Regions from separate parts of the Yoonia phaeophyticola genome, predicted to be linked through region 1. Evidence: riboswitches for the same ligand, from Rfam matches in the RefSeq annotation. Region 1 holds a riboswitch; the other holds the start of a gene.
The links. Region 1 has a riboswitch for cobalamin ahead of cobW (cobalamin biosynthesis protein CobW). Riboswitches for the same ligand answer to the same signal wherever they lie in the genome.
Positions count from the first base shown of each region.

Region 1 (4,420 bases):
TCTTCCAGATCACGTTTCAACTCGGTCAACCGGTTAAGCTGCTGAAGCCGCAGGGCCGCCGCCGATGGCGCATCCTCAGCGCCCGCGCGGAACCCATCCCAACGCCACAGATCGCCCTCAATCGACACAAGCCGCTGGCCGGGTTTCAAATCAGCCTGTAAACGAGGGCCATCTGCCGCATCAACCAACCCGACCTGGCTCATCCGGCGGGCCAAAACCTCGGGCACGGTGACGTAATTTGTCAGCGCCATCACGCCTTCGGGCAAGGTCTGCAACGTGGCATAGCCGGGCAATAACGCCCAGCCCGATTTGGCACTGGCATCAACTTCTGGCGCGCGCAGATCATCGGCCAGCGCCGCACCAAGCGCCTTTTCATAACCGCCCTGCACGCGCAAAAGATCAAGCACCTGCCCGCCTTCGGCCGTGTCTCGCTCGACCAATTTGGCCAGCGCGGCCACCTCGGCGCGCAGCGCATTGGCCTCGCCTTCAGCCTCAGACCGCAGACCGCGCGCATCGCTTTCGCGCGCTTGAGTGTCCGCGCGGGCCGCTTCGGCCTGGGTCAGCGCCTTATCTGCCGCCTCAGCCGCAACAACGGCTGCTTTCTCAGCCTCGCCAGCACGGGCAAAATCTGCCTCTGCCTGGGTCAGGGCCGTGCGCGCCTCTTCCATAGCGGTCTTTGCGCGGGCAGCCTCAGCTTCGCTTTTGTCCAGGGTTGTGCGGTTATCATCCACAAGACGCTGCGCCGATTGGTGACGGGCCGCCAGCCGGGCCACATCTTCGGTCATCTGGGCTGCATCGGCCTCACGTTCTTGCAAAACACCCGCTGCTTCGCGCGCTGCCACATGGGCGGCCTCAAGCCGTTCGGTATGCCCCTCCCCGGCTTTTTCCAACTCGCGCGCTTCCCATTCCAGGCGTTCAATCGTCTCGCCGGCATCCTTGTTCAGCCCGCTTTCGCGTTCCATATCGCGGCCAAGCTGATCGATCCGGGATCGCAGCGTGTCGATCATATCAAGCGCGCGCTGTTCTTGATCTTTCAGCGTATCGCGCTGTACCTGCAGACGCTGCAACACCGCGGCGGCAATCGCCTCTTCCTCGCGCAGGGGCGGCAGAGCGTCTTCGGCAATCTGGCGGCCCTTTGACGCCTCACGCGCCGCTTTTTCCGCCTGCGCCGCGGCGGTCGTGCGCTCGCGCAATTGCGTTGTGGCGGCCAAAAGAGCCTCATCCGCCTCTTTCCAGCGCCGGAACAGCAGCATGCCTTCCGATTTGCGCAGCTTGTCCCCAATCTCGCGATAACGGGCTGCCTGACGGGCCTGACGGGCCAATTGCGCAAGCTGCGCTGCCAGCTGCTCAATCACGTCATCCACGCGGGTCAGGTTGGTCTCTGCACCCTTCAGCTTCAACTCAGCCTCATGGCGGCGCTGATAAAGGCCCGAAATCCCCGCGGCCTCTTCCAGAATACGGCGGCGGGCCTTGGGCTTGGCGTTGATCAACTCCGAAATCTGCCCCTGCCGGACCAGCGCAGGCGAATGGGCCCCGGTTGAGGCATCAGCGAACAGCATCTGCACATCGCGGGCACGGACATCTTTTGCGCCTACCTTATAGGCAGATCCCGCATCACGGGTGATCCGGCGAATGATCTCCAGATTATCTGCATCATTAAAGGCGGCGGGGGCAAGACGCTCGCCATTGTCGATGATCAAAGACACTTCGGCAAAGTTACGGGCAGGACGCGAGGATGCACCGGCAAAGATCACGTCCTCCATGCTGCCGCCGCGCATCGCCTTATGGCGGTTCTCACCCATGACCCAGCGCAAGGCTTCCAGCAGATTGGATTTACCGCAGCCATTGGGACCGACAACACCGGTCAAACCATCAGCGATGATCAGATCGGTCGGATCAACGAAACTCTTAAAGCCGTTCAAACGGAGCTTACTAAATCGCACGGGGACTACCTGCTCTTGATTCCCTGACGTTGAACAAGACTGTCCTGTGGGCCGCGCTCGTGTCAACGAAAGCAAACAAGATAAGGGGATTTCCCCGCACTTATCCACAAGATATTGCGGATATCCGCTTCTTATTTCCCAAAATACTCCCGCCGGAGGCAGCAAAAGGCGCAGCGCCGCGCCATTTTGTCGGTTTCGGCCTTGACGGAGCCAATGGCAAAAGCGCACACCTTTGCACATATGGTTCCCCGATCCGTGCCAAGCACAGGGGATGAAATGGGAATGTGGATAGGGCCGATCTTCATCAGAGGCCCCAAGCCACAGCCGCCCCCGCGACTGTATGCGCAGAGCGCGTTGCGACAATGCCACTGGGACACCGGGAAGGCCGCAACCCGCAGCGACGCGCAAGCCAGGAGACCAGCCATACAAGAACAATGCAACTTGCCGTCGGGGTTGGCGGCACAGGAGGAACAGATGTGTAGAACACCCGATACCGCACACGGCAGCAAATCGGATCCGATGCCAGACCGCGCCCGCATTCCAGCCATTTGGCTGCATCCGAACATCACCTGACGCGCCAAACCAATCTTGTCGTATGGCGGCCCCGCAGGGCCGGCATTCCATTTGGAAACAGCCAGATCAAAGAGACCACCATGCCCGCAAAAATCCCAGCCACCGTTGTCACCGGCTTTCTAGGCGCCGGAAAAACCACACTTATCCGCCACATGCTGCAAAACGCCCAAGGCAAAAAGATCGCGCTGATCATCAATGAATTCGGCGATCTTGGGGTCGATGGCGACATTCTCAAAGGCTGCGGGATCGAAACCTGCACCGAAGACGATATCGTTGAGCTCTCCAACGGCTGCATCTGCTGCACCGTGGCCGATGATTTCATCCCCACAATGGAAACGCTTCTCGCCCGCGAAGACAAACCAGATCACATCGTCATCGAAACCTCCGGGCTCGCGCTCCCGCAACCTTTGGTGCGGGCGTTCAACTGGCCCGGCATATCGACCCAAGTCACCGTAGATGGCGTCGTCACCGTGGTCGACGGGCGCGCCGCGCATGATGGGCAATTCGCGCATAATGTTGCGGCGGTCGACGCCCAGCGCGCACAAGACGAAAACCTCGACCACGAAACCCCACTTTCCGAGCTTTTCGAAGATCAGGTGGCCTGCGCCGATATGATCGTCGTGAACAAAACCGACCTGCTCAGCGCCGATGAGGCGACAACGCTGACTGGCCAGCTCAAATCAGACGCCCGCGACGGGGTTCAGGTGGTCAAAGCCGCCATGGGCGCGCTGCCCGTTGACGTTCTTCTGGGTCAGGGGATCGGTGCCGAAACGGACATGGCCGCGCGGCATGAACACCACCATCATTACCACCATGATGATGAAGACGACCATGATCATCACCATCACGATCATGACCATGATGATTTCGAAAGCTTCGTTGTCGGACGCGGCGAAATCGAAGATGCAGATGCCTTCACTGCCCAAGTGGCCAAAGTGATCAACGACCATGGCATCCTGCGACTCAAAGGCTTTATCGCCGTTGCGGGCAAACCTATGCGGCTGACCTTGCAGGCGGTCGGTCCGCGCATCGACACGTATTTCGACCAGCCCTTTGGCGATACTCCCCGCGCAACAAAGCTGGTCGTCATCGGCGAGGCCGGGCTGGATCACGCCGCCATCAGCGCTGCCTTGCAAGCATGATCATCGTCGAACGGACAGATCCGCATCACCCGCAGGCCACCGCGCTATTGCAGCAAAGCCACGCGCTGATGCAAAGCCTCTTTCCGCCCGAAGACAATTTCTATCTGGAAATCGACGATCTGGTTGCCGATCACATCCATTTCTTCACCGCACGCGAAGGCGATCAGATCCTGGGCACCGGGGCCATCGCGCTCAAAACCGGCTATGCCGAAATCAAATCAATGTTCGTCGATGAGGCCGCGCGCGGCAAAGGGATCGCAGACGCGCTCATGCGCCAGCTTGAGGATACCGCGCGCGACGAGGGGGCAAGCATCATAAAGCTCGAAACCGGCAACCTCCTCCATGCCGCGCATAAGCTTTACAAACGGCACGGGTTCACCGAATGCGGCGTCTTTGGCGATTATGTCGAAGCGAACAGCTCGATCTTCATGGAGAAACCCCTGTGATCCCCGGTTGCGCCTGCCCTGGACCCCGATCCGGGGCCTCGACCTGACATGCATCTGCTCGCCGCCACCCCCGGGGCCATCAGCGACGGCAATGAGCCGGTCGATCTGGCCCAAACGCCCGCCGATCTGGTGATCATCTCCGCCGCCGATACCGAGCTTGCGGCGCTCTCGGCCGCACGGTCCGAAATGACCGACCCACCCAGTCTGCGGCTGGCCAATATGATGCATCTGACGCACCCGATGTCCGTCGATCTGCATCTGGACAATTGCGCCACAAAATCACGGCTGGTGATCGCGCGCATCCTTGGCGGCGCGG
Region 1 is NZ_CP150951.2:372,347-376,766, forward strand. Features, by position in the region: gene smc (chromosome segregation protein SMC) at 1-1,943, opposite strand, end outside; cobalamin riboswitch at 2,168-2,384, shown strand; gene cobW (cobalamin biosynthesis protein CobW) at 2,597-3,658, shown strand; gene AABB29_RS01970 (GNAT family N-acetyltransferase) at 3,655-4,104, shown strand; gene cobN (cobaltochelatase subunit CobN) at 4,153-4,420, shown strand, end outside.

Region 2 (4,420 bases), 1.7 Mb from region 1:
CATCGCCAACAGCGCGCGGGGCAGCCGGATTTCCCAGACGATCGCCTCGCGGCTTTGCGACCAGGTTTGCGCAATCAGGTCTGGCGAGATGCGATTCAGCATCACCCCCCAGACCGTCCCCGGCGGCACCGGGACGGCCCCGACCGAGATCGCAAATGAAAGCGAGACCAAAAGCAGGGCCAGCGCCCCCAGTACAAGGGCGAGGGTTTTGTTGAAACTTTTGATCCCGCCCATCATGTCATTCGGCCCAGAAGGCTTCTGCCAGGGTTTTGATCGCCTCGATATTGCGCGGCCCCGGTGTGGCTTCGACATATTCCAGCGTCACGAAACGGTCGTTCTTGATCGCATCAAGGCCCGCAAAGGCCGGGTTGGACATCATGAAATCGCGTTTTTGTGCGGCGGTGACCTCGCCGTAATTGACGATCACGATGACCTCGGGGTTGCGCTCAACAACCTCTTCCCAGGTGACAGTAGCCCAGCTTTTTTCGAAATCATCCATGATATTGACGCCGCCTGCCGCCTCAATCAGCGCCGTGGGCATCCCGTAGCGCCCGGCGGTGAAGGGTGTGTCTTCGCCGCTGTCATAGACAAAGACGCGCAAGGGATCACCGGTTTCCAGATCGCCTGTGAAGGCGGCAAGTTCGGCGCGGTAGCTATCCACCAGCGCGGCTGCTGTGTCTTGCACATCAAAGATCGTGCCAAGGTTCATCAGGTCCGCATACATGTCTTCGATGCTGGCCTTTTGCTTGTCCATGATGTGGATGCAGGATTCGGTCAGCTCATAGACCTGGATGCCGAAGGGGTCCAATGTCGCGGGCGTGACTTCGCCACCGACCTTCATCCCGTAGTTCCAGCCTGCGAAAAAGAAATCGGCGTCAGCGCCGACCAGCACCTCTTTTGAGGGGTATTGGGCGGATAGTTCCGGCAGCTCGGCAACACCGGCGGTCATTTCAGCATCGAGCTTGTTCCAACCCGAAATGCCCGTGTAGCCAACCATCCGGTCCGCAAGACCCAGCACCAGCATCATTTCGGTCAGGTTCACATCGTTTGAGATCGCCCGCTCCGGCGGGGCGTCGAAGGTGACCGTTCGGTCACAGCTTTGAACGGTGGTTTCGGCCATGGCAGCCCCGGCTGCGAGGATCAGCGCAGCAGAGGAAAGGAGTGCCTTTTTCATATGTGTGGTTCCTTGTTTGGAAGATGGAAGGTGAGATGGCCCGCATTGCTGGGCGCAAGGCGTTCGCGGCGTGCTGTGACTTGGAAAGCGTCCGAGACGGCGGCCTCGGACAGCACCTGATCAGGCGGCCCAAAGCCGATGGTTTCCCCGGCGCGCAGCAGCAGAATGTCATCACAGACCCCCGCCGCGAGGTTCAGATCATGCAAGGATGTGACAATCGTCAGCGGCAGGTTTCGGATCAGGTCCAGCACCTCAAGCTGATGACGGATATCAAGGTGATTGGTCGGCTCATCAAGGATCAAGAGGCGCGGTTCTTGCGCAAGGGCGCGGGCGACCATGACGCGCTGACGCTCGCCCCCTGACAAAGTGCCCAGATGGCGGTTTGCCAACCCATGCAGATCAAGCCGCGCCAGGGCCTGGTCGATAATCTCTTGGTCACGGGACCCTGTGTTTCCCGCGAAGCCGCGTCGGTACGGCGTGCGTCCCAAAGCGACGATTTCACCGATTGTCAGGGCAAAATCACTGGGCTGTTCCTGCAAGACCGCCGCGATTTGCTGGGCGACGGCGCGTGCCGAGAGGCCCCAGATATCGGTATCGTCAAGACAGACCTGCCCTGTCAACGGGCGGTTAAACCGGTAGAGCAATCGCAGCAGGGTGGTTTTGCCCGCTCCATTGGGCCCGACAATGCCCAGCACCCGCCCAGCACCCAGCGTAAAACTGGTGGGGTGCAAAAGCGTGTCGGTCCCGCGCCCGGGCGACCAGGACAGGTCCCGGACAGAGAGGGCAGCCGCACTCACGACGCGCGCACCCCGTCTTCTTCAATCGCCATGATTGCAGCGGGGATGCGGGCCAAAGTGGATTTGTGCAATTTGCCGGGCCGATCCACCGAGGAACACCAGCCATCCTGCAGATAGGCATATTGCCTGGCGAAGGTGACAAGATCGTCGATGTCTTCGCCCGGATCGATATCCCCGAAAAGATAGCTCGCTTTCTTTGTGCCGTGATAGGCCACGGTGCAGGGATGACTACAGCCCGCCATGCAGGCCACGCCTGATATTTCAAAATCCTCGGGGATGGCATCCCCGGCGGCTGCAATCGCCTGCCGCAGGCGCGTGATCAGCTCATAGCCCGGGCGGCACGCAGTGCCTTTGTTACGACAGGATGTACAAATTGTAATGCGATGCTTCATTCGGCCCTCCGCCTTTCAGACGGGCGAAGGAAGAACTGTGCCATTGGCGGCGAAACCGCTGTGCCATCTTATGCTCCTGACCAGACACCCCGCCTGCATCGTGTTGAAATGCCGATGCGCGTTTGCGCAACGGTGATGGCAGGTCTCCTGACTTGCGGGTCGCTGCTTCCCCGAACCTTCCCGGACATAATGTCCAGTGGCTCATATCGGGGTCGCTCTCCGCTCACAGTTGCGGGGGCAGTCACGGATTTGGTGCCTACTGGCTACGCCTCACCGTGTTCCCTTTTCATCTCGTCAGCGCTTTGGCGTCAGAGAACCATCGGCGCATAGCAAATCGTATAATTCAGGAGCAGTCAATCATCGAAATACTGCGCTGAAGGCTGATGGCCTTCTAGAGAGCCGGGGTGGAATGGTAACCAAGGCGTATCATCGGCGCGATCGTGGTTGCGCACGGCCGAAACCACGATGCGTGGCATGCATCTTGCGCCCCGACTTCTGATCACGGGTTTTGAACCGCCGTTTGTGTACCACAGATGCCGATTGCGCTGCTGATCACCATTCCCGCAGCGGCTCTAGCGCGCGATCCTGTTCTCGTCGACCCCGCAGGATTTTCCCATTTTCCAATGCACTGCGACTGGCGGTGCGTTAGCAGCGGCCGAAAAACACAAAAAGGCCGGAACTTCCCTCTGGACACCCCTCGCAGGCGCGTCTAAAACGCCGCTACCCAGTAGCAAGGCAAGCCTTGCTAACCCAATGCCCGGGTAGCTCAGGGGTAGAGCAGTGGATTGAAAATCCTCGTGTCGGTGGTTCGATTCCGCCCCCGGGCACCATCATGTTATGAAAATCCTTTGTTTTTAGATGGTTGCGGATCTGAAAAGTCCCACTCCGATAGACTCGCATGCAAAGTGGGACTTTTTCGTTCTACTACCGTTCCTTTGCGGAGCGATAAGACATGCGGGCTAGAGCACTTTCAGCCCGTTTCCGCTGGCTGGCGCTTTGGGTGTACCGCGTTACTTCTTTCGAAGTGCAATGACCCGTAATCGCCATGATTTCTTGCTCGGTGCAAGCGAAATAGGCGAGTTCGCCCACCGCCCTTAGGACCGGGCGAGGTTAGTTTATGAGCCAGCCGATAAGGCCGCGAGATGATCGAACGCGCACGATGAGTGCCCCAACCAGTGGCACGTCTCAGATCGCGCACGGAAAGCGTGAAGCTGTCCATTGCGAGTTTCCGTTGGAAAAAATTGGATGCCCCCGGCACCAGACTCGACCAACCCCGTTGCCCAAGTCATGTATGAATGTTACCAAAAAATGGAACAAAAATCAATTTATTGCCGAGAAAGGGTCACCCACGAGTTGCCCGCTCTAGGAAACTCTGCATCTCGACTGAAACGACATTATGCTGGATCGAAAATTCGCCATTTGGAGATTGCTTTGACTGCCAAGTATTCGCGTTCCATTAGCGCTCACACATTAGAGCGGGCTGCTTTCTTGGAGCTGTTCTTACCAAATCAAGGTCAGGAGAACTTTAACCTTTCACCATTGAACTTGGTAGTTTCTGCTGGCGAACAAGAATTTATTGAAGATGTTGACGTAAGTTTCCGGTTGCGGTTTCGAAGAATTATCATCGACTTAGTCCTCAGCAATTGTACGATCGCACGACTGGGGCGGTACGAGAAGACTCTGACCGAAGACCAAGTTTCAATTTTTCGGGAAAAGCTAAGCTTACACAAATCGACTTCGTCGGAAGAACTTGCGGGGGTAGCAAACCTTGCTGTTGCGCATAAAATTCTTAAGGTTGGCATGGATGTCAGCCGTAAGCGCGGAAGGCAGTCTGACGATCAGGACAAAGACAACCTGTCACAAAAAATCAGCATAAAGATCGTTACGAAATCCAGCGGCCCAACTTGGGAAATTGGACATGAGGTGCTTGGTGACCCCAGACAATTCGATGCATTGCTGAAAGGTGATTATTTGCTTGAAGCTCCTGATCGGCCTTTAGACGAAGAGGATAACCCACTGTGTTTTTTGGAGCCGATGGACACATCCAAACCCTACTC
Region 2 is NZ_CP150951.2:2,617,395-2,621,814, reverse strand. Features, by position in the region: gene AABB29_RS13275 (FecCD family ABC transporter permease) at 1-237, opposite strand, end outside; gene AABB29_RS13270 (ABC transporter substrate-binding protein) at 239-1,174, opposite strand; gene AABB29_RS13265 (ABC transporter ATP-binding protein) at 1,171-1,971, opposite strand; gene AABB29_RS13260 (DUF1636 domain-containing protein) at 1,968-2,363, opposite strand; cobalamin riboswitch at 2,483-2,699, opposite strand; tRNA gene AABB29_RS13255 (tRNA-Phe) at 3,119-3,193, shown strand; gene AABB29_RS13250 (hypothetical protein) at 3,609-4,420, shown strand, end outside.
Region 2: another riboswitch for cobalamin. It lies ahead of AABB29_RS13260 (DUF1636 domain-containing protein); the one in region 1 lies ahead of cobW (cobalamin biosynthesis protein CobW).